Regions from separate parts of the Photobacterium nomapromontoriensis genome, predicted to be linked through region 2. Evidence: predicted binding sites of a transcription regulator. Region 2 holds the regulator's gene; each other region holds the start of a gene.
The links. Region 2 encodes PurR, which represses purine synthesis genes. Its sites were predicted from a motif close to TNANGNAAACGTTTNCNTNA; they were not measured.
Positions count from the first base shown of each region.

Region 1: metK (methionine adenosyltransferase) is a predicted target of PurR. The motif match lies at 5,325-5,344, and genes of this name have one in related genera.
Region 3: L4D12_RS16530 (formate--tetrahydrofolate ligase) is a predicted target of PurR. The motif match lies at 1,817-1,836, and genes of this name have one in related genera.
Region 4: purE (5-(carboxyamino)imidazole ribonucleotide mutase) is a predicted target of PurR. The motif match lies at 2,105-2,124, and genes of this name have one in related genera.

Region 1 covers NZ_JAKJSL010000048.1:57,450-64,906, reverse strand. The annotation lists gene gshB (glutathione synthase) at 64-1,011, opposite strand; gene rsmE (16S rRNA (uracil(1498)-N(3))-methyltransferase) at 1,046-1,777, opposite strand; gene L4D12_RS20125 (HNH endonuclease family protein) at 1,881-2,636, opposite strand; gene L4D12_RS20120 (SprT family zinc-dependent metalloprotease) at 2,849-3,346, opposite strand; gene metK (methionine adenosyltransferase) at 3,892-5,046, opposite strand; gene tkt (transketolase) at 5,451-7,448, shown strand.
Region 2 covers NZ_JAKJSL010000017.1:28,992-36,448, reverse strand. The annotation lists gene L4D12_RS03295 (TfoX/Sxy family DNA transformation protein) at 1-476, opposite strand, end outside; cyclic di-GMP riboswitch class I at 500-603, opposite strand; gene purR (HTH-type transcriptional repressor PurR) at 802-1,809, opposite strand; gene L4D12_RS03285 (hypothetical protein) at 2,352-2,747, shown strand; gene L4D12_RS03280 (hypothetical protein) at 2,886-3,092, shown strand; gene L4D12_RS03275 (hypothetical protein) at 3,163-3,768, opposite strand; gene torD (molecular chaperone TorD) at 3,973-4,626, opposite strand; gene torA (trimethylamine-N-oxide reductase TorA) at 4,791-7,322, opposite strand; gene torC (pentaheme c-type cytochrome TorC) at 7,390-7,457, opposite strand, start outside.
Region 3 covers NZ_JAKJSL010000038.1:52,232-59,688, reverse strand. The annotation lists gene focA (formate transporter FocA) at 177-1,649, shown strand; gene L4D12_RS16530 (formate--tetrahydrofolate ligase) at 1,896-3,650, shown strand; gene L4D12_RS16525 (NupC/NupG family nucleoside CNT transporter) at 3,742-4,992, opposite strand; gene L4D12_RS16520 (YfbU family protein) at 5,651-6,151, shown strand; gene L4D12_RS16515 (ABC transporter substrate-binding protein) at 6,515-7,457, shown strand, end outside.
Region 4 covers NZ_JAKJSL010000041.1:2,015-9,471, forward strand. The annotation lists gene aroE (shikimate dehydrogenase) at 1-472, opposite strand, end outside; gene hemF (oxygen-dependent coproporphyrinogen oxidase) at 522-1,427, opposite strand; gene tsaC (L-threonylcarbamoyladenylate synthase type 1 TsaC) at 1,436-1,993, opposite strand; gene purE (5-(carboxyamino)imidazole ribonucleotide mutase) at 2,199-2,687, shown strand; gene L4D12_RS17425 (5-(carboxyamino)imidazole ribonucleotide synthase) at 2,687-3,802, shown strand; gene L4D12_RS17430 (DNA topoisomerase family protein) at 3,870-4,427, opposite strand; gene L4D12_RS17435 (DUF494 family protein) at 4,461-4,934, opposite strand; gene dprA (DNA-processing protein DprA) at 4,937-6,031, opposite strand; gene L4D12_RS17445 (LysM peptidoglycan-binding domain-containing protein) at 6,024-7,079, opposite strand; gene def (peptide deformylase) at 7,382-7,457, shown strand, end outside.

The DNA.
Region 1 (7,457 bases), on a different contig from region 2:
GGATATTTGAATTCGCTCCACAGCCTTTTGGGTGCTGTGGAGCGACGATACCCCTAGGTGAAACTAGTGGTTAAGGCGCTGTTCAATGGCGTCCATCAACTTGCCAGTGATAGAGATATCAAAAGCGGCTTCAATTTCGCGGATACAGGTTGGGCTGGTTACGTTGATTTCAGTGAGTTTGTCACCAATCACGTCAAGACCAACAAAAATCAGGCCTTTTTCCTTGAGTGTTGGCCCCACCGCTTCTGCGATCTTACGATCGGTTTCGCTGATTGGACGAGCTTCGCCTCGGCCACCAGCAGCAAGGTTACCTCGGGTTTCCCCTTTGGCTGGAATGCGCGCAAGGCAATATGGCATCGGCTCGCCATCCACCATCAGAATTCGTTTATCACCATTGCTGATATCGGGAACAAAGGTTTGTGCCATACAGTAGTTCTGACCCATATTGGTCAGGGTCTCAATGATCACTGAAACGTTCGGATCGTTTTTCATCACACGGAAAATGGACGATCCGCCCATGCCATCCAGAGGTTTTAGGATAATATCGCCATGTTCTTGGTGGAACGCTTTGATCTTATCTGCACGACGGGTGACCATGGTGGTCGGGGTTAATTCAGGGAACCAGGCCGTGAATAGTTTTTCATTACAATCACGCAGGCTTTGCGGTTTGTTGACGATCAGGGCACCTTCAATTTCTGCGCGCTCAAGAATATAAGTCGCATAGATGTATTCAGTGTCAAAAGGTGGGTCTTTACGCATTAATACAGCATCAAGATCGGATAGTGCGATTTCTTGTTCGCTGTGGAACTCGAACCAGCCATTCGGATCTTCTTTCAGGCTAACAACACGGGTGCGAGCAATGGCCTTGCCCTGTTCAAGCGACAGGTCATTCATTTCCATGTAGTGGATTTCCCAGCCACGACGCTGTGCTTCCATCATCATGGCAAAGCTGGAATCTTTCTTGATGTTGATAGACTCAATCGGGTCCATCACGATACCCAGTTTGATCATTGGTTTCTCCTAGTTTGTCTTCCCGTGAGTGGGATTAGCCTAGATCGCCGAAGCGAACCTGCAGGGCGGTAATTGCTGTCATTGCTGCAGTTTCAGTGCGCAATACGCGTGGACCCAGTAGTACTTCATCAAAGTGGTAGGTTTCTGTCATGCTGATTTCTTCTGCTGACAGCCCACCTTCCGGGCCGATCAACAAGCGTACCTTGCTGACAGGTTCAGGCAAAGTGTTGATTGAGTAATGGGCTCGCGGGTGAAGGTTTAGCTTCAAGCCATCATATTCTTCGGCACACCACTCTTCCAGTTTCATTACCGGGCGAATTTCTGGTACCACGTTGCGACCGCACTGTTCGCAGGCAGCAATCGCGATTTTTTGCCATTGCTGGAGTTTTTTATCAAAACGTTCTGCGTTTAATTTAACGCCACAGCGTTCTGAGATCAGAGGGGTTATGATGTTTACCCCTAACTCGACGGATTTCTGGATGGTAAATTCCATTTTATCACCACGCGAGATCACCTGGCCAAGATGGATATCGAGTGGTGATTCGCTGCTGTTTTCACGGCGTTTTTGTATCTCAACTTCCACATTTTTTTTACTGGCATTGGTGATCAGTGCCGGGAACTCGGCGTTACTGCCATCAAATAGCAGCACTTCCTGGCCCGGTTGCATCCGCATCACGCGGCCTACATGGTTAGCGGCCTCTTCGCTGAGCATGATGATACCTGACGCAGGCAGGGTGTCAGGGTGGTAAATTCGTGGGATTCTCATGGCTACTGGTAACCTGTTGGGTTTAATCTGGCCGTATTATATACCCAAGCTACCTCAAGATGCTCGTTTCTGGGGCAGCCAAAATGCAGGCTGCCCAGTGAGACTATTTCACCGTTTTTTTACAGCGGGCCAATAAGGCTTGGTAGTGCACAGTTTCCTCATGACTGAGGGTTAAGCGGTAGGCTTTTACCACCCTCATGAAACGGGGGATGTATTGGCACTGATTTTTTGGCGGCAACCATTCATCCAGCCCTTTTGCCCCTTTCTGACGGTTAAGCGAAGCCTCCACACTGACCAGATTTTTAGGATCGTTCGCGAATGTTTTGCGTTGGTGGGTTGTCCATGTGTTGGCACCGTGTTCCCATGCCCATTTAAGCGGCACGATATGGTCAATATCGATATCTGACGCTTGATAGATCGTCTTGCCGGAGTAAGCGCTATTCCAGCGGCCAGAGACTACCTGGCATTGTTTGTCGCTTTTAAAGCGTACTTGGCCAACAGATTGGGCGATCAGTGTTTCCATCCGGGCGTTCTGGCAGTCTTTATCGTTATCGAGCCAGCCGTGACCGAAATATTGACGCTGATAGGAGGTGTGATTGGCCGTCGTGATTGATTTTTTAGCTTGAGACCCTTTAGGCAGGCGACCACCACTGTTAAGACAAGCGGTGAGGTTGTCGTAGGGGGTAAACGTTTTTGTTCGTTGATAAGACGCACTGCTGCTGTCATGACAGATCCCGCTGGTGGATTTCTTCACCACCAGTGGTTCCATCGCATGGGCCGTTGCAGTCAAAGGCAGCAGCAAAGCCAGTGCCAATCCGTAGCAGACGTGACGCGGTAAGGTAGACGTGAAGTGTCGCATGGTAGTCCTTAGTCAGTTTTGGTACTGATAAGACTATCACTGAAAGGTTTTTTAGAATCGCGTCACACTGTGTTTTTTATTATTTGCATGCGTTGTGGCCAGAATAGAGAGGGGAAATAGCCCTAAAAAAGATAAGCCATATTGATGGTGGTGTGTTAGCTCGGAGAGGAATCGAGGCGCGGCGTAATGATGAATACGCGTTTTTCCTTTAATTAAGAAGAGCCTTTATTTGGTATAAGTTCGAGTGGTTGTGCACAGCGACGGCAATGATAGATGGCTTGGCCACGCAGCATTTTATTATGGCGGCGAACAGAGAGTTGATGCTCGTTGCATTGACATTGGTAGCGAAACGTAGCGCCTTGGACTGAGCTGATATCAAAACTATGTGTTGTGCGAGGTGGAACACCAAACACCTCAGCCATGATGATTTGCCACTCCCTGCCATGGGGGCGAACCTTGCCAAAGCGTTTAAAAACGACTAGATGAGCGACTTCGTGCGGCACCACTTCCTCGAGAAACGCCTGCGGGTTCTCTTGCAGTAATACCGGGTTGAAACGGATCTCCCAGCCTTGCAGACGGGCACAGCCGGCAATTTTCCCCCACTGAGTAAAGTTAACGACCGGCGTTGGTAGTCGCTGGTTTAAGCGCTGGTTGGCTATCTTGATGCATAGTTTGACTTTGGCGATAACTTGGGCGTGAAGTGGGGGCATGGGCTCGGTCAGTGGTGGTGGCTGGAAAGGAAGTATAAAAAAGTTAGGGGAAATAGAGAAGGGACTAGGGACGAATTCCGAGGAAGAGCGGGTTAAGAGCGGAAGGGCGAGAGCGGAGCTATGGGGAAAAGCGGACCTATGGTCCTATGGGTAGATCAAGATCTAGGTACGGGTTTCGAGGTACGAGTTCCGAGGAAGAGCGGGTTAGAACGGAGAAGCAAAAGCGATCCTAAGGCCCTATGGGTAAGAGCGGAATAAAAGCAGGGGTAGAGTCTCAGAATTCGTTCTTTTTCCTTTACACTCGAACCTCGTCCCTCGCTCCTGCTTGTAGGACCATAGGACCATAGGACCATAGGACCATAGGACCATAGGACCATAGGACCATAGGACCATAGGACCATAGGACCACAGGACCACATATCTTTTGCTTTTTCGCTCTTCCTAGTCCCTGATTTTCCGCTCTTAACTGCTCTACCTCGTCCCTAATACAAACAAAAAAGGAAGCTGAGGCTTCCTTTTTTGAGTGTCGTCTTACGCAGTATCGCTTACTTCAGGTTAGCGAAATCACGTAGGATGGCAGCTTTGTCTGTCGCTTCCCATGGGAATTCTTCACGGCCGAAGTGACCGTAAGCCGCTGTTTTCTTGTACATAGGCTTAAGCAGATCAAGCATTTCGATCAGGCCGTATGGGCGCAGATCAAAGTGCTGACGTACCGCTTCAACGATGATTTCGTGTGATACTTTTTCAGTACCGAACGTTTCAATCATGATAGACGTTGGATCTGCTACACCGATTGCGTAAGACAATTGGATTTCACAACGGTCAGCCATGCCAGCCGCTACGATGTTTTTCGCTACGTAACGTGCTGCGTAAGCCGCTGAACGGTCTACTTTTGATGGATCTTTACCAGAGAAAGCACCACCACCGTGACGTGCTGCGCCGCCGTAGGTATCAACGATGATCTTACGACCGGTTAGGCCACAGTCACCCATTGGACCACCGATAACGAAACGGCCGGTTGGGTTGATGAAGTACTTAGTGTCTTTTGTTAGCCACTCTGCTGGTAGAACTGGCTTGATGATCTCTTCCATTACTGCTTCTTGCAGTACGGGTAGCTCAATGCTATCGCTGTGCTGAGTTGACAATACTACAGCATCGATACCAACGATTTTACCTTGATCGTAAGCGAAAGTTACCTGGCTTTTCGCATCAGGGCGAAGCCATGGCAGGGTACCGTTTTTACGCACCGCCGCCTGACGCTCAACCAGACGGTGAGCATAAGTAATAGGAGCAGGCATTAGTACGTCTGTCTCGTTAGTCGCGTAACCAAACATGATGCCCTGATCGCCAGCGCCAAGTTCACGCGGATCTGCACGGTCAACACCTTGGTTGATATCTGGAGACTGCTTACCAATTGCGCTCAGTACTGCACAAGAGTCAGCATCAAAGCCCATCTGTGAGTTGACATAGCCGATTTCACGCACGGTTTCACGGGTGATATCTTCGATATCAACCCATGCTGTCGTGGTGATTTCACCACCGACCATTACCATGCCTGTTTTTACGTAAGTCTCACACGCCACACGTGCTTTTGGGTCTTGTTCTAAGATCGCATCCAATACTGCATCAGAAATTTGGTCAGCAATTTTATCGGGATGGCCTTCTGATACCGACTCAGAAGTAAACAGGTGCTTCGCCATGAGGGCTCCCATAAGTAATGTAATTTGATTATCGTGGGCTCTATATTGATCAAGAATGCGTTACAAACGTGTACACGGATATACGTTTGTATGTATAGAGCTACCTCCGTCTAGACGTCTATAATACTCGCTTAAGCATTAAAATCAACCGTGCGAACGGTAAGGGCATTTCAATGTAACACGAAGCAAACGTTTTCTTTGTAAGGCTTTTATTACAGCAAGTTGCGCGCAGTTATTAGTGGAAGGTTGGCAGGGTATTGATATGAAACTTATTTTTCGAAGGAAAACGTTTGCAGATGAGGGTAAGACTTTGCGACAATACTTACCCGCCGAACTCTGGTTTTCTGGGTCATTGAGGGCCAAGATAAACCGAATCTAACAGTCTACGAATTTCTGGAGCAGACATGTCTTCTCGTAAAGCACTAGCTAATGCAATCCGCGCCCTAAGCATGGATGGTGTTCAACAAGCTAACTCTGGCCACCCGGGTGCCCCTATGGGCATGGCAGATATTGCTGAAGTATTGTGGCGTGGCCACATGAACCACAACCCACAAAACCCGCAGTGGGCTGATCGCGATCGTTTTATTTTGTCAAACGGCCACGGTTCAATGCTGATTTATTCTCTGCTTCACCTGACTGGTTATGAGTTGTCGATTGATGATCTGAAAAATTTCCGTCAACTGCATTCTAAAACACCAGGCCACCCAGAATACGGTTATGCACCGGGTATTGAAACTACCACTGGTCCTCTAGGTCAAGGCATCACCAATGCAGTGGGTATGGCAATGGCAGAGAAAGCCTTGGCCGCTCAGTTTAACCGTGATGGTCATGAGATTGTTGATCACAACACTTATGTGTTCATGGGTGACGGCTGTCTGATGGAAGGTATTTCTCATGAAGCGTGTTCACTAGCGGGTACTCTGGGCCTAGGTAAGCTAATCGCATTTTGGGATGACAACGGCATCTCTATCGACGGTCACGTTGAAGGTTGGTTCTCTGATGACACCCCTAAGCGTTTTGAAGCTTACGGCTGGCATGTTATTCCTGCAGTTGATGGCCATGATGCAGATGCTATCAACGCCGCTATTGAGGCAGCAAAAGCAGAAACCAGTCGTCCAACACTGATCTGTACTAAAACCATCATTGGTTTCGGTTCACCAAACAAAGCCGGTTCTCACGACTGCCACGGTGCTCCACTAGGCGCTGAAGAAATTGCGGCGGCGCGTGAATTCCTAGGCTGGAGCTACGGCCCATTTGAAATCCCGGCTGATATTGCAGCAGAATGGGATGCGAAAGAAGCTGGCGCAGCGAAAGAAGCAACGTGGAATGACAAGTTCGCAGCATACGCAGCAGCTTACCCAGAACTTGCGGCTGAGTTCACCCGTCGTGTAAACGGTGAGCTACCTGCACAGTGGGAAGAAAAAGCCAATGCAATCATTGCTGATCTGCAAGCGAATCCTGCCAACATTGCTTCTCGCAAAGCATCACAGAATGCCCTAGAAGCATTCGGTGCGATGCTACCTGAATTCATGGGTGGATCTGCTGACCTTGCGCCATCCAACCTGACCATGTGGTCTGGCTCTAAATCACTGACAGCGGATGATTTCTCCGGTAACTACATTCACTACGGTGTACGTGAGTTCGGCATGACGGCAATCATGAACGGTATCACGCTACACGGTGGTTTTGTTCCTTACGGTGCAACCTTCCTGATGTTCATGGAATATGCGCGTAATGCGATGCGTATGGCTGCACTGATGAAAGTGCAGAACATTCAGGTTTACACCCACGATTCAATCGGTTTGGGTGAAGATGGTCCGACCCACCAGCCTGTTGAGCAGATCGCTTCTTTGCGTCTGACGCCAAATATGAGCACATGGCGCCCATGTGATCAGGTGGAATCAGCGGTTGCCTGGAAACTGGCGATTGAACGTAAAGATGGCCCATCCGCACTGATCTTCTCGCGTCAAAATCTGGCTCAGCAACCACGCTCAGATGCACAGGTAGCTGATATCGCGAAGGGTGGTTACATTCTGAAAGATTGTGACGGTCAGCCAGAGCTGATCCTGATCGCGACGGGTTCTGAAGTTGAGCTTGCAGTGAAAGCCGCAGAGCAACTAACAGCAGAAGGTAAAGCGGTACGTGTCGTGTCTATGCCGGCAACAGATACATTCGACAAGCAAGATGCAGCTTATCGTGAATCAGTACTACCATCAGATGTCACAGCACGTGTTGCGATTGAAGCGGGTATTGCTGACTTCTGGTACAAGTATGTCGGCTTCGGTGGCAAGATCATCGGCATGACAACTTTCGGTGAATCTGCTCCTGCAGATGAGCTATTTAAAATGTTCGGTTTCACGGTTGAAAACGTGGTTGAGACAGCACAAGAGTTGCTGGCTTAAAACCGGATC
Region 2 (7,457 bases):
TGGCTATTTTGCAGCGCTTTATAAGCATTGATCGAACCCGCTTCGAGTAATTCATTAACGGTCACAATACCCGCTTTTTTAAGCATGCGTTCATTGGCTAATCGTAAGTTAGGTAGATCTTTAATGCGATCGGGTTCGGCACTGACTTTAGTTTCTTTGTCTACTTGTGCGGCAGCGAGGGAGCGCTCGGCTTGCTCGATAATTTTTGTAGTATCTTGCCACCATTCTTCAGGAATAGCGTAGTGGCGAGTTACAACGGGAAAACCTCGTTTAGTATAAACATACGGTTCCAAGCCAGCTTGCTTGAATTCTTGTTCGTTGGTTGCATTGGCACGTAGATGAAGTTTGTTATTCACAACGAGGGCAAACATTGTTTCACCCGCGAATAAACCAAAACCACCAAACATTGAGCGAGATTTCATGTTACTGAAACAATTAAATAGGCGTAATGAATCTTTTAATACAGGTTTGTCCATGCTTTTTCTCGGTGAAAATATCCATCGGTGACCCCGCTACCATGAGTGACAGAATGATGACAAACTGAATACTTTTAGGTCGGAAGCTTTGCGTCTCTATCTTTCGACAGATTTGCCTTGTTCGTGATAAATCAAGAATATCCTAGTTAGAATATTTGAACCTGCTCCCATTTTTTAAAATGTGACATTGGTTCCATTAATTGCATTTGGTTTCTGCTAGGTAAGCATTTTTACTTCATATGTAATGCAAATTATCGGTGAAAATAGACACAAAAAAACGGAGGCATAGGCCTCCGTTTAAATTACTAAAATGACGTGATGCCACTCAGTTGTTTAAATTTCGCACGGATTGACGAACAACAAGTTCAGGAACCATTTCAAATACTTGAGTGGCATGATCCTTGTCTCTCATGCGATACATTAATATTTCTACGGCACTTTTACCTAACCGGCGTTTAGGCTGGTGGATGGTTGTAAGTGGCGGTGAGAAATACGGTGCTAAATCAATGTTGTCATAGCCAATGATGGATATGTCATCTGGTACATTAATACCTGCCAATTGGAAGGTACTGATTAACCCCATTGCCATGATGTCATTAAAGCAGAAGATAGCGGTTGGACGCTCTTCCATCGCGATGATTTGATTAGCGGCATTAACGGCAGATTCACATTCAAAATCGCCTTCTAAAATCCATGCTTCGTTGACGGGCAGGCCAGCTTCAGCCATGGCTTTATTAAAACCTTTTAAACGTTCGCGACAGGCTGTTTTTTCACGATGGCCAGTCAAACAACCAATGGCTTTGTGGCCGTGTTCGATAAAGAATTTAGTGGCAACATAGCCGCCTAATTCTGCATTGTCTTGGATTTTATCTGTATGCGGACTTTCAGGACCCCAATCCATGACAACCATAGGTAAATCTTTCTGGCGTTCAAGCAGCGCCAGTAATTCTTCATCAAGATCTGAGCACATCACCAGTAGGCCGTCAACGCGCTTTTCAGCAAGCATGCGTAGGTAATCACGTTGCTTGGTTAAGTTGCCTTCAGTGTTACACAAGATAAGTGTGTAGCCTTCACTGTAGCAGTACTCTTCAACGCCATGTACGACTTCTGCGAAGAACGGGTTGGTTGATTTGGTTACAAGCATCCCTATAGTACGCGTAGTGTTACATTTTAAGCTACGTGCAACCGCACTTGGCGCGTAGTTTAGCTCATCAACGGCGGCTAGCACTTTTTTCTGTGTTGCTTCTGCCACGAAGCGTGTTTTGTTAATCACGTGAGAGACGGTGGTTGTAGAGACACCAGCCATACGTGCAACATCTTTAATCGTTGCCATAATTATTCTTCTAATAATAAGAGGTCAGAGGACCTTAATAATCAAATTAGTTACCCAATAGAACAATGAACTGTTGGCTGCTTGTGGAAGTAGAGCACTGTTCTATTGGCTGTCGGTAACAGAAACAAAAAAGAGCCGCATTAACAAATGGCGGCTCTGCTACACCGATTCTACATGTGTTCTTATCGTACGCATACGTTTCATTGTGTAATCGCTTGCGATCACATTTTACTTAGTGTGGTCAAGAGTGCAATGTTTCTGAGTTGAATTAATGAGAATTATGCGCTGCTTGCATCACTATTCGATGGGGAGAGTATGAATCTGTATCAGAAATGCATAATTTAAAGAATTGTCGGTATGTCACCGTGTTTGAATTTTACTATTGGTCTATAGCATTTATCTGGCTGTTGTTGTTATAGGGGATCCTGGCAGACTCTGTCGGATTCGTTTGATCGTGATCATCGTCAGTTTTATCCATACTTGATGAAGCCCAAATACGTGTGATAATTAGGATTATCCAAGTTCTAAAAACGGACAGACGCATGTCAACGAATAACAAAGCGGGTGTACGATTTGCTTATATCGCAAGTTTTTTAACACCTTTTACCTTATTGATTTCAGGCATTATTGCCATTATTTACGCTGGCTATAAACTTAATAAAGGTACGGATGAGCTCTGCTACAGCCACTACTACACGATTATTCGATCATTTTTCCTATTCTTTACTTTTTTTGTCGTGTTAGGTGTAACAGCTGCCACAACCACTGGTATGGTCGCGGGTGCGGAGTACTGGGTGAACAGTGATGTGCTGGATTATGTGCTTGATGGGATCCCGGTAGTGGGTGTCATTATTGCGCTAATCGCTATCATCAGATGGTTTTTTCAACTTATCCGTGGGATGCGTTTGCTGAGCCAAAACAAAGCGATCGAGTTGTAATTGCTTGAGTTCTAGCAGAGGCTGATAGCCTGAAAGTAAAAGCAAAACCCGTTGCCAAGTGCAGCGGGTTTTTTATTTACGAAGAATGGATGCTCAGACTTATATACTTAAAGAGGCGCAATTGATGGAGTTATGCTAATGGTATCTAAGTCTCAATTACCTGCTCGTAAAGAGGATATCAATATTGTGCATGAAGACAGACAGGAGCAACCAATGAGCATGCATGAAGGTATTGCAATATGGTGTGACTGTTGTGTATGTGAAGCTGAACCTTATTGGGCAGATCACGCCGAAGAGCTGGGCGTCTCACTCAGTAATTATGAAGAAGGCAAAGAGCCCAAATAGGCTACTGAATGGCGATGATGACATCGCAGCCAGCTGCGATGTCATATTGCGGATAAACGAGAGGATAAGCTTATTTGCTGATTTGCTTCGTTTTTAGTAACTGAGCCAGCTCGGTTATGAGTGTTTCAGTTTTCGGGTCATACGCTTGCATTGCGGCTAGCGTATCATTTTGCAGTTGTGTCTGCATTGCGATGAGTTGTTTATCCGATAAAATCCGTTCACGCTGCTTCGCGAGCTCTTGTTTTGCTGCTGCAAATTCTTTTATCAGTGCATTGCGTTCTTTTTCACTGAGAGCTTGGTCTTGTACCTTGCTCTGGAGTTCATGGGCTTTGTTGACGAAGCTTTCGGGATTATAACCAACGTCAGTCGCTTTCTTTTTATAAGCCGCTTCAAAGGCTTTAGTTTGTGTCACAAGCTCAGGATGTGTTTGTAGCGCATGTTGGCGAATACTGGTGAGGTCACGTTGTATTGCATTGATGCGGTAAGCCGTTTGGTTATGAGCCGTGATACTCGCACTAGCCGCGCTAGTGGCAGGAGTACTGGTTGTTGTTGTGTTACTTGCCTGAACGTGTGGCGCCATCGTGACAACAGCTGCCATTAATAGCGGCAGTGAGAACTTAAATAGACGGTATGGTGCGTGTAGAAACTGAGCAATAGGGGATTGATTGACTTTCATATCAGAACCTTGTTAACGACCATGAATGGATGGCCACTGCGTTATTGGGTTACTTCACTGTATAAAATACGATGGAAGGTAATGTCAGTATTATGTCATGAATACTGGATAGTACCTGAATAGGCTTGTGTTAAAAAAGCCAGCAATCCTATGCTGGCAAAAAGAAGATAGTGCGGTTGACACGCTGGCTATTGCCAGTCGGATTTATTGTTCTTCACCGATGAGGTAAGCGGTATCAAGCTGGCAGAATGCAAGTAGCATCTCAGCAGCAGCAGCATAAAAACCAAATTTATCGTGTCGTTTTGCTTCTTTAGCAAATAGTGGTAGCCAGTTTAGCAACATGGTATTGATGAAGTTAAGCTGTGCCTGCATTAATTCTTCCGCTGCGGCTTCAGAAGATTGCTGGTTAGCCATGATAATCAGGTTGCCCATAAAATCCAATTCGATGGCTAAGTGGTCTGCTGGCTCATTGAATTCTTTTCGCTGTGCAATCGCATATTCATCCATCAGCTTATTCATATCTTGAGCGGGTTTATCGTTCATTAATCCACTTTTTCCTACATACATTGACGCGTAGGGTAGTGCACCAGATTTGGGGGTGCTTAAGAATAGGCCACAGAAGTCAGCGGCGAGTTCTAGCTGAGCATCGTCACGCTTATCGAGACGTTGTAGTGCATCACGGAACGTTTCAACTGATGCTTTGAGTTCTGCGGTCATGGCCAGTCCAGAAAGGAAGGTTGCCATTTCACCATTTTGGTACTGTTCAATATCCTGTTCGGTTAATTCACGGGCGAATAGCGAAGACATCCACCAGTAAATTTCTGCACGCTGCTCGTTGAAAGCAATAAACTCTTTCATGATTACTCCAAATCAAGACAATACGGTCAAAATAATAAGAGGGGACCGTAAAGAAAACATATTCAGATAGAATAGTTCTATAACTTATTCTATGTGAATAGATTTTTTTTGAAAAACGGTAAAGATTGAGTCAGAGGCCGAGGCCTCTGACTCGTAACACTAACTTACGCTAGATCCATTGCTGGGAATAGTGGGTTAATGTCGGTAACTTCTGTTGGGCCGTTAAAGCCTGTTACCGCTGGAACTGTACCAGTGAATTTCTCAACTTCTACCAGTGCAGAAGCTGCAGATGTTGCCTGTGCCAGCTTCGATGAACCGATGTCTTGAGTCAGTACGTTTGGATCGCCGTAAGTACAGATAGTACCCGCCTTGCCACCTTCTAGCGGGCTGTACCATGCACCTTCGTGGATACGGCATACACCTGACATGTAGTCATCGCTCACAACAGCACCAGCCAGTACTTGGCCTCGGTCGTTGAATACTCGAACGATATCGCCTGACTTGATACCACGCGCTGCTGCATCTTTGGTATTGATGAAGATAGGCTCACGGTCAGCAATCGCGTACGTTGCACGGTGATCAGTTGACGAACATAGCTGTGAGTGCAGGCGGTGCTTAGGGTGCGTACTTTGCAAGTTCAGTGGGAACTTTTGAGAACGTGGACCACCGTGGCTACGTTCTGTTTTCTCGAACCACATTGGGTGACCCTGACAGTCATCGTAACCCATGTCGGCGATAGTCTTACAGTAGATCTCGATCAAGCCAGAAGCCGTACCCAGAGGTTCTAGATCCGGTTCTTTACGGAATGATTCGTGACGTACCCACTCTGCACCTTCAGGGAATTCGATGAAACCTTCAGTTTCCCAGAATTTCTTGAAGTTAGACATACGAACGCCTAAACCACGGCCTTGCAGACGCGCACCGTTATAAATCTCTTCGATCAATTCCATCTGAGTTTTACCACCGGTAAACGCTTCTTCGCGGTTATAACGGGTGCAAAGCTCACGGAAGATTTCGAAGTCATCTTTTGATTCGTACATAGGCTCAACAATCTTCGGCAGGGCAATGATACCTGCGTTAGAGTGATTACCGTACTGTTCAATATCGTTACGCTCGTACGTGGTTGTCGCCGGTAGAACGATATCGGCAAAGCGACATGTTGCTGTCCACTGGTGATCGATAGACACAACAGTTTCTAGCTTCTGCCATGCCGAGATCATTTTGTTACGATCCTGGTGGTGGTGGAACGGGTTATTACCACTGAAGATCGCCATCTTCATCACTGGGAACTTGATGCTTTGGCCGTTGTACTTGATGGTTTGACCAGGGTTGTCGATACAATCAACGAAACGGGCTACAGGGATAAATGTTGAGTAACCCTTGTAAGAACCATTATGGATAGGGTCAACGCCAGTTACGCCGCTAAAGCCTGACATTAGTGGGCCGTTAGAGGTAATTGAACCCGCATCGTTGTAGTGCCAGCCGAAACCGAAGCCACCACCAGGCAGACCGATTTGGCCTAGCATTGCGGCAACAACGACTAGCATCCACGCGTACTGCTCACCGTGCTGCATACGCTGTAGACACCAGCCACCAATAATCTGGGTGCGACCAGACGCCATTTGACGTGCTAGGGCACGGATTTCATCGGCTTTAACGCCACAGATCTTCTCTGCCCACTCTGGTGATTTTTCAACGCCGTCTGTTTTACCTAGTAGGTAAGGCAGGAACTTGTCAAAACCTGTGGTGTAGTCAGCTAAGAATTCTTTGTTGTATAGATTCTCGCTGTATAGCGTATGTGCGATAGCCAGCATCAGTGGAACGTCAGTTTGTGGATTAACACGCACTTGTTCACCGCCCACAGTTTTCTGTGTATCGGTTACCACTGGGTCAACAAAGATAACTTTGATGTCGCCGCTCTTCACTTTCTTAGCAAGCTGATCGTAGTAAGCGTATGGGCTGTGGTCAGGGACTAACCAACCCACCTGCAGGTTCTTGATTGGATCTGAACCCCAAACCACGATAGTGTCAGAGTGCTCAAGTACTAGCGGCCATGAAGTTTGCTGTTCATAAACTTCCATTGCGCCCGCAACGTACGGCAGGATCACCTGCGCAGCACCTGTTGAGTAGTCACCCATCTTACCAAGAGTCGTACCATGCAGACTGATACCACGCTTCATCATGGTACCGGCATTATGTAGTTTACCTACAGACTGCCAGCCAGTATGACCTGCGTATAGCGCACTTGGACCGTAAGTATTCTGAATACGTTCCATTTCGTGATAGAAGAAGTCAAGCGCCTGAGACCATGGTACACGCACAAAACGGTTGTCACCGCGCTGTGTTGTGTCTGATTTGAAGCCGTGCTTCAACCAGTCAATACGTACCATTGGGTATTTTACACGCGCAGGGTTGTATACCACTTCACGTACACCATTGATCATGGTAGTTGGGTGCGGGTCTTTTTCGAATGGTGTAGTGTTTACCCAAACGCCGTTTTCAACGGTGGCACGGAATGCACCCCAGTGAGAGCCAGACAGGATCTCACCAGAAAATGTCGCTTTGGTTTCAGTTGCAGCCATCGCCTTGCGAGGCGCTAGCAGGCTTGTACCAACGAAAGAAGCAGCACTTGCTGCAACCATGCCAGTCAAGAAGCGGCGGCGAGAAACGCCTTTATTGAGTACTTGAGTTGCCATTAGCAAATCCTTAATTTGAATTCTTATTATCTAGGGTGGGAGAGAGCTTCCGCCACCCTGTCAGGAATTAGTGCGCGCCAGCACCGCCAGTGTCGCTACCGTGATTCTGCAGGTATTTCAGCAGAGTACGCTCTT
Region 3 (7,457 bases), on a different contig from region 2:
CATATCAAGATAAGTGATGAGAGTTAAAATAAATATCAATTTTACTCACTGTTTTTTAAAGAGTTATTCTGACTGGGCTCACTATCCACAGCAAGGAGGAAACGTGACGTTATCAAGCAATCTGTGTTTAACCCATCCCGGTCTGAGTATCGGTCTATTACAAGGAGGCTATTGAGATGGGCGCGGCAACAACATCCAGTAGCAATAATCTCACTCCGAAAGAGATGATGAAACAAGCGGAGTATTATGCGGTCGGTAAGGCATCGAAGCCAACCCGCACCACCATTGCTCTCGCAATCACTGCCGGTGTATTCATTGGTCTAGCATTTGTATTTTATATCACCGTCACCACGGGTAATACCGTGATGAACTGGGGCGTAAATCGAATGTTAGGCGGAATCGCTTTCAGTATGGGCCTGATTCTGGTGGTTATTTGTGGTGGTGAGCTATTCACCAGTACCGTACTGTCATCCATTGCCCGTGCCAACCGCCACATCACAACAGGCAAAATGCTGGCAACGTGGGGCAAGGTGTACTTTGGCAACTTTATTGGCGCCATGTTGCTACTCCTATTGGTAACCACAGCAGGTTTGTACCAGCTCGATGGCGGCCAGTGGGGACTAAATGCACTGAATATTGCGCAGCATAAACTTCACCATCAACCGGCTGAAGCCTTTGCCCTTGGGATCTTGTGTAACTTATTGGTTTGCCTTGCGGTATGGATGACATTCTGTTCAACCAGCATGATGACCAAAATGACAATCATGATCTTGCCTGTCGCCATGTTCGTGAGCACGGGGTTTGAACACAGCGTTGCCAACATGTTTATGGTTCCACTGGGTATTGCTATCCAGAACATGGCACCAGAATCATTCTGGATCAACCTCGGCGTATCACCAGATCAATATGCCGACCTCAATGTGCATAACTTTATTTTCGCCAACCTTATTCCGGTGACACTGGGCAATATTGTCGGCGGCGGCGTTCTGGTTGGACTCACTTACTGGGCTATTTTCAGCTCACCGAAAGAGCACCATGAAACAGCGACACTGATCACCCCTGACTTTTCAAATTCTAATGTATTAAGAATGGATACGACTATGATACAAGAAGACTTACTCGTAAATGATCACATGCGCCCTGCCACCGTTACTCTGCTACCTGCAATGCCAATCGCTCAAGCGCTTGATATTCTGCTAGCGGAAAACTTATCCGGTGCACCAGTACTGACCAGCGATCAGCGTTTAGTTGGTTTCTTCTCCATCCATGATGCAATGGTTGATCTGTGGTGTAAGGACTACATCCCAGACGCTGAAAGCAAAGTGCAAGATCTGATGAAACACGAAATTCAGACTGTGACACCAGAAAATTCTATTCTTGAAATCGCAGAATACATGAGCATTGACAAAAATGTTCTGTACCCCGTCTCAAGCGGCGGCATTGCAACCCAGTTCACCACACTCTCTCTGAACGAGCGTGCACGTAACATGGTTGTAAACCGTCCTCATATCTTCCCAGTGGTTAAGGATGACCGTCTAGTCGGCATTATTACTCGCCAGGAGATCGTACAGGCGCTACGTCCTGTATATGGCAACATCGTATCTGTTACGGATACACCAGCAATTAAAGCACAAGCTGAAATTGCATAAATAAGTTCTAGAAAAATAATTCTATAACGTCATAGCCTACCCAGTGCTCGGGTAGGCTATTTTTTGCATCTTCTCCCCATCCCCGTTAAGCTCCTCATCAAAATAAAAATAACCACAGTTATATCGGAAATTATCTGTATTGACGTGATAATATTGTGGTATAAACCCTCCGCAAACGATTGCGCCACCTATTAAAGTGCCGTGATCGATATATCTCAAGCCACCAATGAGAGGTTATGGGCGTCCATGAAAAGTGATATTGAAATTTGTCGTGAGACCATACTCACCCCTATCGAACAGATCGCACAGCAAGCGGGTATCCTTGCTGACGATCTCACCCCACAGGGCACCCTGAAAGCCAAGGTCAAACCTTCTATTCTCAAACGCCTTGAAACACAACCAGAAGGTAAGTTGGTGGTGGTAACGGCAATCACCCCTACCCCTCTTGGTGAAGGGAAAACCGTCACCACGATTGGCTTGGCACAAGGCCTAGCCAAACTCAGCCAAAACGTAATGGCGTGTATCCGCCAACCGTCCATGGGCCCAGTCTTCGGTGTTAAAGGCGGTGCCGCTGGCGGCGGCTATAGCCAAGTGGCGCCGATGGAAAAGCTGAACCTGCATCTGACGGGTGATATTCATGCCGTTACTGCCGCTCATAATCTGGCGGCAGCGGCTATTGATGCTCGTCTCTATCACGAAGAACGTCACGGCTATGCTGGCTTTACCGAGAAAACCGGGCTGCCAGCATTGCGCATTGATATCCAGCGTATCGTCTGGAAACGGGTCATGGATCATAATGATCGGGCCTTGCGTATGATCACCGTCGGTAAAAATGAACCCGGCAAAGACATCAATGGCATTGAGCGTGAAGATGGCTTTGATATTTCTGCCGCCTCTGAGCTCATGGCTATTCTTGCCCTATCGAAAGATCTGGCTGATATGCGCCAACGTATTGGCCGTATCGTGCTCGCCTATAATATTGATGGCCAACCTATCACGGCTGAGGATCTTCAGGTGGCCGGAGCGATGGCTGTGACTATGTGTGAAGCCATTGAGCCAACACTGATGCAAACACTCGAAGGGGTGCCGACACTGATCCACGCTGGTCCTTTTGCCAACATCGCCCATGGTAACTCATCGATTATTGCCGATCGCATTGCCCTGAAGTTAGCAGACTACACCATCACTGAAGGTGGGTTCGGCTCTGATATGGGCTTTGAAAAAGCCTGTAATATAAAAGCTCAACAAGCAGGTCGAGGGCCTGACTGCGCCGTTGTGGTCACCACCTTGCGAGGTATGAAAGCCAACTCTGGCTTGTACGATCTTCGCCCAGGCCAATCGCTACCAGCGGCAATTTTTGAACCGGATGCAACAGCACTGAAAGCAGGCTTTGCCAACCTACAATGGCATATTAATAATGCGGCTAAATACGGTGTGCCGGTGGTTGTCGCGATTAACCGCTTCCCGCAAGACAGTGATGAGGAGCTGAATCAACTGAAAGATATGATTGAAACAACCCCATTCTCAACGCATGTCGATGTAGCAATCAGTGAAGCATTTAGCAAGGGAGGTGAAGGCGCGACCGAGTTGGCTCAAGCGGTGATCAAAGCCTGCCAGCAACCCGCTCACTTCAAACCGCTATACCAATTAACACAAAGTCTGGAAGAAAAACTGATGACGATCGCCGAAGTCGGCTACGGTGGTCGCGGCGTTGAACTGACAGAGCAGGCCAAGCAGCAGTTGGCTGAGCTCCAAGCACAGGGCTATGAAAACCTTGCGGTATGCATGGCGAAAACCCCTGCGTCAATCAGCCATGATCCGAGCCTGAAAGGCGTTCCGACCGACTTCATCGTTCCGATCCGAGAGCTCAAGCTGTGTGCAGGGGCGGGATTTATCTATGCGCTGTGTGGCAACGTCATGACTATGCCGGGTCTACCTGAAAAACCCGCTTATATGGCATTAGATATTGATGCCAATGGCAACATCATTGGCCTGAGCTGATCAGCTGACATCAAAGCTGCGACACTCAAACGCTAATCCCCATAAAAAACGCCAGCAAATCGCTGGCGTTTTTCTTGATACCTATCAGCAATTACGCCAAGCTGATGAAGATACCCGCCACCGCTGCATTCAACAGGTTAGCTAGAATTGCTGCCATCAGAGTTTTCATCCCCATGGTTGCAATGTCATTACGACGAGAAGGTGCCATCACTCCCATACTGCCCAGCAATATGGCAATTGAACCCAGATTAGCAAAACCACACAATGAGAATGCCATGATAGCTTCAACACGAGGCTCTAGCGCACCACTGGCAATCATAGGTGCAAGCTGAGAAAATGCCACAAACTCATTCACGGTGGTTTTCGTGCCGAACAACACCGCCATTTGCTGCGCAGCATCGAAATCCCAGATCCCAGCAATATAGGCCAATGGCAAGAATAAATAGCCAAAAATCACATCCAAACTCAGCGATGGAATGCCTACCCACTCACCAATACCAGCTAACATACCGTTGATCAGCGCAATCAAACCAACAAAGGCTAATAGCATTGCACCAATGTTCATCGCCACCATCATACCTTGTGATGCCCCTTGTGCCGCAGCATCAATCGCATTGGCGGGTTGGTCATCAGCAATAGCGGCAGACAACTCCGCATCATCAACGGTTTCGGTTTCAGGAATAATCAGCTTTGCCATCAATAGACCCGCAGGCGCAGCCATAAAGGAAGCGGCAAGCAAATAATTCAATGGAATACCCATCTGTGCATAACCAACCAGCACGGAACCTGCCACAGAAGCCATGCCACCAACCATTACCGCAAAAAACTGCGAGCGAGTCATCAAGGTAAGGTAAGGACGGATAGTCAACGGTGCTTCAGAAATCCCGAGGAAAATGTTTGCAGTTGCAGAAATAGACTCAGGACGGCTGGTACCCAATGCACGAGATAGTGCACGGCCAAGTGTGTTGACGATAAATTGCATGATGCCAAAGTAGTATAATACCGACACCAATGCGGAGAAGAACACCACAACGGGTAATACACGCAGTGCAAAAACAAAACCACCACCACCAAACAGTTCAAACATTTTGTTTGACACAAGCCCGCCAAACAGAAAGTCAATGCCATGATTACTGTAATTAATCACACTTTGAACAACGTCAGAAAAGCCAGACAGCGCTTCACGCCCTACGGTGCTATAAAGCACAATGGCAGCAAAGCTCACTTGGATAGTTAGCGCGCCTAGTACAGTACGCCAATTGATACGAGCACGATGCTCAGATAGAAGGTACGCGAGGCCAATCAGCACTAAAACACCGATAACGCCAGATAAAACTTGCATATATAACTCTTAAATACAGAAGAACTGTGCATTTCATTACGAAAAATAAACAGCAGTCCCAGCAGTACCTACACTTAGTCTCGAACAATATGATGAGCCCATTGTGGTTCACCGTCAGATCCAAAGTGCTTGGGGTACTACCTATGGTACACCTCTGCTGATAACAGACCTAAAATAGCCTAGATACCAACACCCAATGCACTCGGTTTCCCTCTGCTTTGAATCCTTGCCTCCTGGCGGCGTTTGTTCGCATAAATGAAAAAAACGGGGATTCTCGCGCAATATGCGAGTGGGCACGAATATGACGTGCAATAAAGCAGGCGCAGAGTAAAAACTTTAATCGATAACTGCAAGGTTTTTCACAGACTAAAGCCAATAACAGCAACCAGCTGAGTAGATATTCAACAAATACGATTATTCAAAAATGGGCGATGTTAGAGCTAAGTTAACTCAATATGTTCATTTCGGCGAGGTAGACGATACTTTATTTGTTGTGTCTTTCTGTCAATCCAGTACCCCATCAAAAGTGTGCTTCAGCGCAAAAAAACACATTTTTCCGTACACAAAAAAGCGGGTCAAGCCGTGCCAGATCAATTTTTTTTACTATTAAACTGATAATCTCAATGTCAGCTCAATATATAATTTAAGGCTTCAGAATATGGAAATGACTAATGCACAGCGCCTGATCCTGTCGAACCAATACTACTTAATGGCACAGATGGATCCCGAAAACAGCGCTAAGTACCGCCGCCTACAAACCATTGTCGAGCGAGGTTACGGCCTTCAGATGCGAGAATTGAATAAAGACTTTGGTGACTTACCAGAACAAGAATGCCGTAAAATCATTGACTTCATGGAAATGTACCACGCAATGCAAGAGTCCTTCAAAATGCTATCTGAGGAGAATCAAAAGCACGTTGATCAACGCCGCCTACAATTCCTTGGCTTTGATGCAGCAACGGAAGCCCAGCAGGTCAATTATGTGCGCTTCCTGATCGAAGAAGAAGGTCTTTACCCACAATTTGACATGTCAGAGCATCGATTTAACAGCCAAATCGCAATGCTGGATAAATATCAACGCATGCTGCAAACATGGCGAAATTGCCCACGTCAGTACCACCTGTCAGCCTCTGAGATCCAGCAAATCCAGAACGCTTGATCGCCCCGTGTATTGATAGCAAAGCGGCCTCAATTTTCACATTTCAGTGCCTATTCTGAACCCGCCTATTGCGGTCGCAGAGGAACGTGGTGGCAAGATCAATGTATGCTCTTGCCTCACACTGACAATATCGATTAGCACTTAGTCTTTACCCCCCTAAACCGTATCTTTCACCATCCGAATGAAAAGTGTGATCCCACCCATTCTGCAACTGTGTTATGGGTCAAAAATAACCCAGCTTGACACCATAAAACACAAAAACCACTAACCTATTAATAATTCAGGTTAATATTACTAAGTTTCACTACTATTCTGGCATTTTTACGAGTATAAAATCCTCATTCCTGATTGGCAGTCACTCTTATGATGAGATTACTTCTTGCTGCAGTTGTCTTTTTTTCAGCATCCTGCTTAGCGAAACCTACCAATCAGTTGGTGATCCTGACAACGTTTACCGAAGATGCCTTGCAACCCGTGCTGCTTGCATTCAAAAAACACCACCCTGAAACCCATTTTCGTGTCATCCATCGACGAGTCATTTCAGGTATGCGACTGCTCAGCCAAAACGGCCATGATATTGATATAGTGCTTTCTTCAACCTTATCGTTGTTTAACGCTCTAAATGAACAGCGAACCTTGTTACCACTCAATGAACTCAGCTACGATTCCAGCTTCCAACAACAGCGATTTATGCAGCACACACTAAAGAACGTCGCTATTTTTGGCTATTCAGGCTATGGCTTAATGTGGAACAGTGACTATTTGGTGAAACATCAATTACCTCAGCCGACAAACTGGGAAAGCCTGACTGAACCGCTATATTTCCGTCATTTAGTCATGAGTAGCCCCGCCCGCTCTGGTACCACCCACATGATGGTTGAAAATATTTTACAGCAACATGGATGGAAATATGGCTGGCAACTATTGCTCCAAATTGGCGGAAACCTATCATCGGTATCGGCACGGAGTTATGGCGTTGCCGATACTATTGCCCGTGGTCTGGCGGGAATAGGTCCAATCATTGACAGCTATGCGTACGAAAGTGAAAAACTTTTTCCTTTCATTGGGTTCTCATACCAAAATAACAGCCCGCTGATGCCCAGCTATGTCGCCGCGATAAAGAATATCAACCAAGCGACGCACAGCATCGAATTCATCAAATTCCTGCTTTCTGATGAGGTACAGCAATCCCTATCGACCAGTGCGATGAATAAACATGCCCTCAATCAGACGATAAACCAGCCGTTTGAAGTTGCGCCACTCAATCTGCAACTGATGCATCAACGTTCTACCTTAGTCAAACAAC
Region 4 (7,457 bases), on a different contig from region 2:
GCTGAGCTTTCACCAAAGTGCGATTTGTTACAACCAATGCGCTAGGTTGCTGATCGAGAAGGGGCAAAATCACACCTCTTGCGGCACCACCGGCACCAACCAGCAAGATCCGCTTACCCGCTAAGCTAATATTATGCTGCAACAAATCCTGTACCAGCCCTTCGCCATCGGTATTATCACCGAGGATCAATCCATCATCGAGCTTCTTCAAGGTATTGACCGCCCCAGCTAACCGGGCCCGGTCCGTGACGCTATCTGCATACTCAAATGCATCTTCTTTAAAAGGTACAGTGACATTACAGCCTCGGCCACCAGCTGAAAAAAAAGCATCTGCAGCAGAAGCAAAACCGCCCAGTTCAACCCATTGCGCTTCATAACTCATCGCTTGTGATGTTTGTCTGGCGAACAAGGTGTGAATGAAAGGCGATTTACTTTGCGTGATGGGGTTACCGAAAACCACATACTTATCCATGCTCATGATCCCTATTTAAGATATTTGAACGCTCGTGATATTTCCCACTCTACCAGTCTCGTGGTGTCAGGTAGTGCTCATACAATTCCGCCTCTGCCGATCCCGGATCTGGCATGTAGGCATATTCCCAGCGGGCAAGAGGAGGCATCGACATCAATATTGATTCTGTTCTCCCACCACTTTGCAAACCGAATAAAGTCCCGCGGTCATACACCAGATTAAACTCCACATAGCGGCCACGGCGATAAAGCTGAAACTGACGTTCACGATCAGCATATGGGGTTAGAGCGCGCTTCTCAACAATCGGTAAATAGGCCTCTAAATAACCGTTACCCACCGCCTGCATATAAGCAAAGCTTTTCTCAAATCCCCATTGATTGAGATCGTCAAAAAATACCCCCCCCACACCTCGGGTTTCATTTCGATGAGGAAGGTAAAAGTATTTGTCGCACCAGGCCTTATGCTGGGCATAAACATCGTCACCAAATGGCTGGCAGATAGCTTTTGCCGTGTCATGCCAATACTGGCAATCTTCTTCAAATGGATAAAATGGCGTCAAATCAAAACCACCACCAAACCACCATACTGGCGATTCGCCTTCTTTCTCCGCAATGAAGAAACGTACATTAGCGTGCGATGTTGGCACATAGGGATTATGAGGATGGATCACCAAAGATACCCCCATCGCCTCAAAGCTACGGCCCGCTAACTCAGGGCGATGAGCGGTTGCCGAAGTCGGCATTTTCGTCCCATGTACATGGGAGAAATTCACCCCAGCCTGTTCAAACACCAAACCATCTCGCATGACCCGGCTACGACCACCGCCACCGAGTTCACGCTGCCATTCATCCTGCTCAAACAGGGCTTGGCTATCTTGTTGCTCAATCGCCTGACAAATCCGATCTTGCAAATCCAATAAGAAGGCTTTGACTGCTGCTTTATCTACGTTCTGCATCATCACGTTTATCCCAGTCGGAAAATATTGCCGGTGAGCGCGTCCCGGATCTCAGACGGGTTATCCCGCCCCCCTGTTTCACCCTGTAAAATCGCGGCCAATTGTCCACCAAGCTGCCGTTCCACATCGGCCACCGTCCGTCCTGGCTCTTGACCCGTCAAATTTGCACTGGTCGAGGTCAACGGTTTGCCGAATGCCAGACACAAAGCCTGCACCTGCGGATGATCAGTCACACGTACCGCAATCGTATCAAACTGACCAGTCAGAAAACGGGGAACCCCCGGTTTAGTTGGCATCACCCATGTAACAGGGCCCGGCCAAGAGGCAAAAATACGCGCTCTCTGCTCCTCACTCAATGCGCTATCATCCACATAACGAGTAAGCTGTGCATAATTTGCCGCTATCAATATCAAGCCTTTTTCCATTGGTCGATGCTTAAGTGCCAGCAGCTTATGAACGGCCATCTCGCTATCAGGATCACAGCCTACGCCAAATACAGCCTCAGTAGGATAAGCAATCACCTCCTCCTTCTGCAGCGCAGCAACCACTTGATTCAGGTTCTCCACGTATTCCTCATTCTTATCACTTGGCTTTCGCCTGATTTAACCTTCTGTTTACCTATCTTACCGACTCCTTACTGACAACTCCACGCCCGTTATCAATTGTTTCAATTTCACCTACGCAAACGTTTTCCTTCACGGATTTTCTCCGTATAATGCGGACAACACGTATCAAAACCTTCACTTTTTAGCTACCCCAAAGGAGATCGGGATGAAAGTTGGGATCATCATGGGCTCAAAGTCAGATTGGCCAACCATGCAGCATGCTGCTGAGATGTTAGATCATTTCAACATTGCTTATGAAACCAAGGTGGTTTCCGCTCACCGCACTCCGCACCTACTCACTGAATATGCTGAAGGGGCTCATGCTCGTGGTATTAAAGTGATCATAGCCGGAGCTGGCGGCGCTGCCCACCTACCCGGTATGACCGCGGCATTTACCAGCCTGCCAGTACTTGGAGTGCCCGTGCAGTCTCGGGCACTCAAAGGGATGGATTCATTACTCTCGATTGTCCAGATGCCCAAAGGGGTGGCTGTTGGCACCTTGGCAATCGGTGAAGCCGGTGCTGCGAATGCCGGACTGCTGGCAGCTCAAATCATCGGCACTCAAGATGCCACAGTCATGGCAGCCATTGATGCTTTTCGCCAAGCACAAACGGACACCGTCCTGAATAACCCCAACCCGGCTGAGGATGCATAATGAAGGTATTGGTGTTGGGGGCTGGACAGCTGGCCCGAATGATGTCACTGGCTGGCGCGCCACTGAATATTGACGTCTTTGCTTATGATGTCGGTACTGGACACGTGGTACATCCTTTATCCCAGCAGATCATGCTCAAAGGACTGAATACTGCCATCACCTATGCCGATGTGATCACGGCTGAATTTGAACACATCCCCCATGATATTCTCGATATCTGTGAAGCTAGCGGTAAATTCTTACCGCACACGGAAGCAATCAAGGCCGGAGGGGATCGTCGGTTGGAAAAAGCCTTGCTCGACCGAGCAGGAGTTCGCAACGCAAAATATCATCTGATCAACAACCGTGAGGATCTTGATCTCGCCATTGCTAACATTGGGCTGCCGATGGTACTAAAAAGTGCCCTTGGCGGCTATGATGGCAAAGGGCAATGGCGCCTTAAGCAACACGATGAAATTGATGCTATCTGGACCGATATCACCCATTTCATGACTAATACCGATAGCCAAGCCATTATCGCTGAAGAATTTGTCCCATTCGACCGCGAAGTCTCTCTGATTGGAGCCCGAGCAAAAGATGGCAGTATCGCGGTCTATCCGCTGACAGAAAATATTCACACGAACGGGGTACTCAGTCTTTCGATCGCACTTTCCGAACAGACCCCCCTGCAAGCTCAGGCTGAAGCGATGTTTCAAGCCATCGCAGAGTCACTCAATTATGTCGGTATCCTCGCGATTGAGTTCTTTGATATCAATGGCACGCTTCTGGTCAATGAAATTGCCCCCCGAGTCCATAACTCAGGCCACTGGACACAGCAAGGCGCTGAAACATGTCAGTTCGAGAATCACCTACGCGCCGTTACCGGATTACCTCTCGGCAGTACTACCTTACTTCGCTCAACCGCGATGATTAACATTTTAGGTGAAAACACCTTGCCAGCTGCCATCATGGCAGAACCGCAATGTCATGTGCATTGGTATGGTAAAGAAAAGCGCCCCGGAAGAAAAATGGGGCATATCAACCTCTGTGCCGATGATCAGACAAACCTGCAAACGTCACTCCGCGCTTTAGCCACACATCTGGATCCAACCGCTTTTCCAGCACTACACAATTAATCCCCTCGCCAATCAGATAACAAAAAGCCAGCAACGATGCTGGCTTCCTTGTTATCTTCATCACAATCTAGTCTTGGTAGGCATGACAACGACGATCGGCACACTGCAGCCGGATACCACTGGCTAATTTTTTTTCCACCAATAAGGTAAAACCACATTGTTGGCACTCACCCACAACTGGCTTGGCATTTACCGCAAAGCGGCAGGACGGGTAGTGGTCACACGCATAGAACATCTTGCCATAACGAGACTTACGCTCAATCAGCCGACCTTTGTGACACTCAGGGCAGACAATCTCGGTCGACTCGGCCTTCTTCTCTGGGGATTCAATATAATGGCACGTCGGGTAACCACTACAACCGATAAACATGCCGTAACGCCCTTGGCGGAGCAATAATTCATCGCCACATTCAGGGCAAGGAATCGCCAGATGCTTAACAATATGACCATCATTCTGCGCAAGAGGCTTGATATAGTCACACGCAGGATAACTTGTGCACCCCAGAAACGGACCATGTTTACCGTTACGGATCACCAATTCTGAACCACATGTAGGGCATTGGTTATCATGATAAAAAGCGTGTTCATGGGCGGTGAACAGCGAATCGTTAATTTTACCAGGCATACTATTCAATTATCTCTTTTGCCGATCCGCTACTTAATGGATATACCCGTCGTCCAAGCCATAAAGCAGCTCTTCCATCTGACTATAGGCACTTTCGTTGCCCGGTGCATTAAACAGTACCATTAAGATGATCCACTGCAGATCATCAAGGCAAAAATCCGATGTTTCCAGTTCCATTACCCGGTCAATCACCATTTCTCGGGTATCGGCCCCCAGCACATGGATCTGCTCTAGATACGTCAGAAACCCTCGGCATGAGGTATCCAGAAACACCATTTCCTGAGGCGTATAAATACGCATAGACGTAATCGCACTGGTATTCATATAAGGCGTGGTTTCAGTTTCCTGTAACGCGGCCAGATTCTCTAACCATGCCAGTGCCTTATAGATATCTTCCTTATGGAATCCAGCACGCAGCAATTCCTCGGAAAGTTCATCCTGATCCACCATAAGATCCACATCGCTGTGAATATAGGTTTCAAACAGGTACATAAGGATATCCATCATAATTAGCCCCTCCTCGTTCTGACATAGCCACCTGGCACAGCAGTGACAACCCCTTGCAATTCCAACTCAAGTAACTGCATCATAACCTCATGAACGGGTTGGCCACTACGTTCAGCAACCACATCAACGGGTGTTGCTTCACTGCCTACGTTAGCCAACAGTGCTGGAAATGGCAATTTTTCATTTTCAGGTTGAGGGAGCAACGCGTCTGAATGGTTATTTTTCACGCAGTCCGTCAATGCCCCTACCTCCTCAAAGATATCGACCGGTGTTTCAACCAGTTTGGCACCATTTTTTATCAGTGCATGGCAGCCCTTACTGCCGGGATAATGGATGGGTCCAGGGAGGGCAAATACTTCACGTCCTTGCTCCAAGGCATAGCGAGCAGTAACCAACGAGCCACTCTTTTGTGTTGCCTCTACCACCAATACCCCCACAGACAGGCCGCTTATAATCCGATTCCGTCGCGGAAAATTCTGCGGCCTAGGTGCCTCATCCGGCCAAAACTCCGAGACCAATGCACCTTGCTCACTAATCGCCACGGCCAAATCGCGGTGCTTGGCAGGATAAATACGATCTAAACCAGAACCCAACACCGCTATTGTTGCTCCACCATTTTTCAACGCACCGTAATGCGCTTGGCCATCAACCCCCAAGGCTAATCCACTGGTCACCACATAATCAGCCGCGACCAATGCTGCGGCAAACTCATAAGCGGCTTCTCGCCCATCAATACTGGCTGCTCGACTGCCAATGATGGCTAATTGTGGCTCCTGTAGCCAGCGAGGCTCACCTCGAACAAAAAGTAAAGGAGGAGGGGAGGCGATTTCCCGTAACAGCGCCGGATAATCGGGTGAATCTAAGGTCAGTATGGTCTGCCCGGCCAGCTCCGCCCAAGCCAAGCTATGCGCAATTTTAGCGAGGGGAGGGTGGCAATAATGATGCACTTGTGCGGCAGTTAACCCCACACGAGACAGCGCCTGAGGACTCATTGATGCTAACTCAGCGGGTGTCGTTCGCTGCAATAACCGAGTAATACGATGCCCACCAAGGGTGGGCACCGACGCTAACGTCAACCAATCTTGCAGATTAGTCATTGGTAGGAGGGAGAGCTTTCGCACCAGGAGCAACCGGCTCCGAGGCTTTCGTCACAACAGCGAGACTAAAATGTTCATACGGGCGTATGATCATGACTTCACCAACGGCAATGTCACTGAGCGTGGATGGCTTCAGGTCCGTTACTGTCTTATAGGCATAATCACCTTTCGAGCCAATCACCTCGACACCTTGGCGATAGACTTGAAAAATATTCCCCGCCGCTACGCCATCCAAATGCCCTCTGTTAACCACCACCGTTTCATTGGTCGCGATATAATTGATCCCGCTAAAATGACCAAGCACCGTCGCCAACACCCCCTCCGGCGGGGATGACGGTGCAAAACTGAGATCGATCTGATCTCTTGGCAGTGGGGCGGGTAACAACACATCATTCTGCCGAATTTCATACAACAACGTTGAAATCGCCAATGCACTATGTTCACCTTTTACCCCTTTAATTGTACCTTTAGCGATTTCTCTCAACGCCCTGACCTGCATTGACTTGCCACCCTCTAGTTCACGCTCAAACTCGCCATCAGGCCGATATATCCACCATTCCTCGCCTTGTGCCAACGCACTATCAACCCATACGGTATCGCCGTTAGACATATACCCTTTACCACTACTTTCACCCATTACTCTTGGTAATCGATCAAGGTGCTCGGCGGTTAACAATTTATCCTGCGCCAGATATGGCAACATCAAGGATGATTGCAGTGTTGTGATCGGTGCACGAACCACTCTAACTTGTGGGGAAAGCTTCACCATTTTCTTTAAACTCAAACGAGGCTGGCCATCCACCCAAATAAGATGAAGCTGATCGCCAGGATAAATCAAATGTGGATTTTCAATGTAATCATTGGCTTGCCAAAGTTGTGGCCATAACCATGGGCTTGATAAAAAATGGGCTGAGATATCCCAGAGGGTATCGCCTTTTTTAACGGTATAAACCGACGGCGCCCCATCAATGAGTTTTAGCGGCGGGGTAACGGCCCAGACACCTGAGCTGATACAGGCCAATACCAGCAAAACGACTCGCAGCCACATGATCGATCCTTCCTTTTTTACTCCGTGTTCGTCCCATCCACCATGGGGGACTATCCCACATAGATAGGCTGTCATTGAGCACAAGCGCTGTCTAGCGCTACACCGAATGAATAGTCGACTTTTAGGCATGCTTCACTATCCTTCGCATTCTGTTACATCGATCTCTACCAAGGGATCAATGGTTACTCTGCCATCATCGCCAGTGTAAATAACGGGGTACTGTTCTTTAGCCAGTAAAATGACTAGAATTAGAGCAACTAAACGACCCCTGTTCTCCGTACTGTCTTTTTAAACGAGTATCTATGCCTGTATTGCAAGTATTAACATTCCCTGACGATAGGCTGCGCACCGTTGCCAAGCCTGTTACCGCTGTCACGC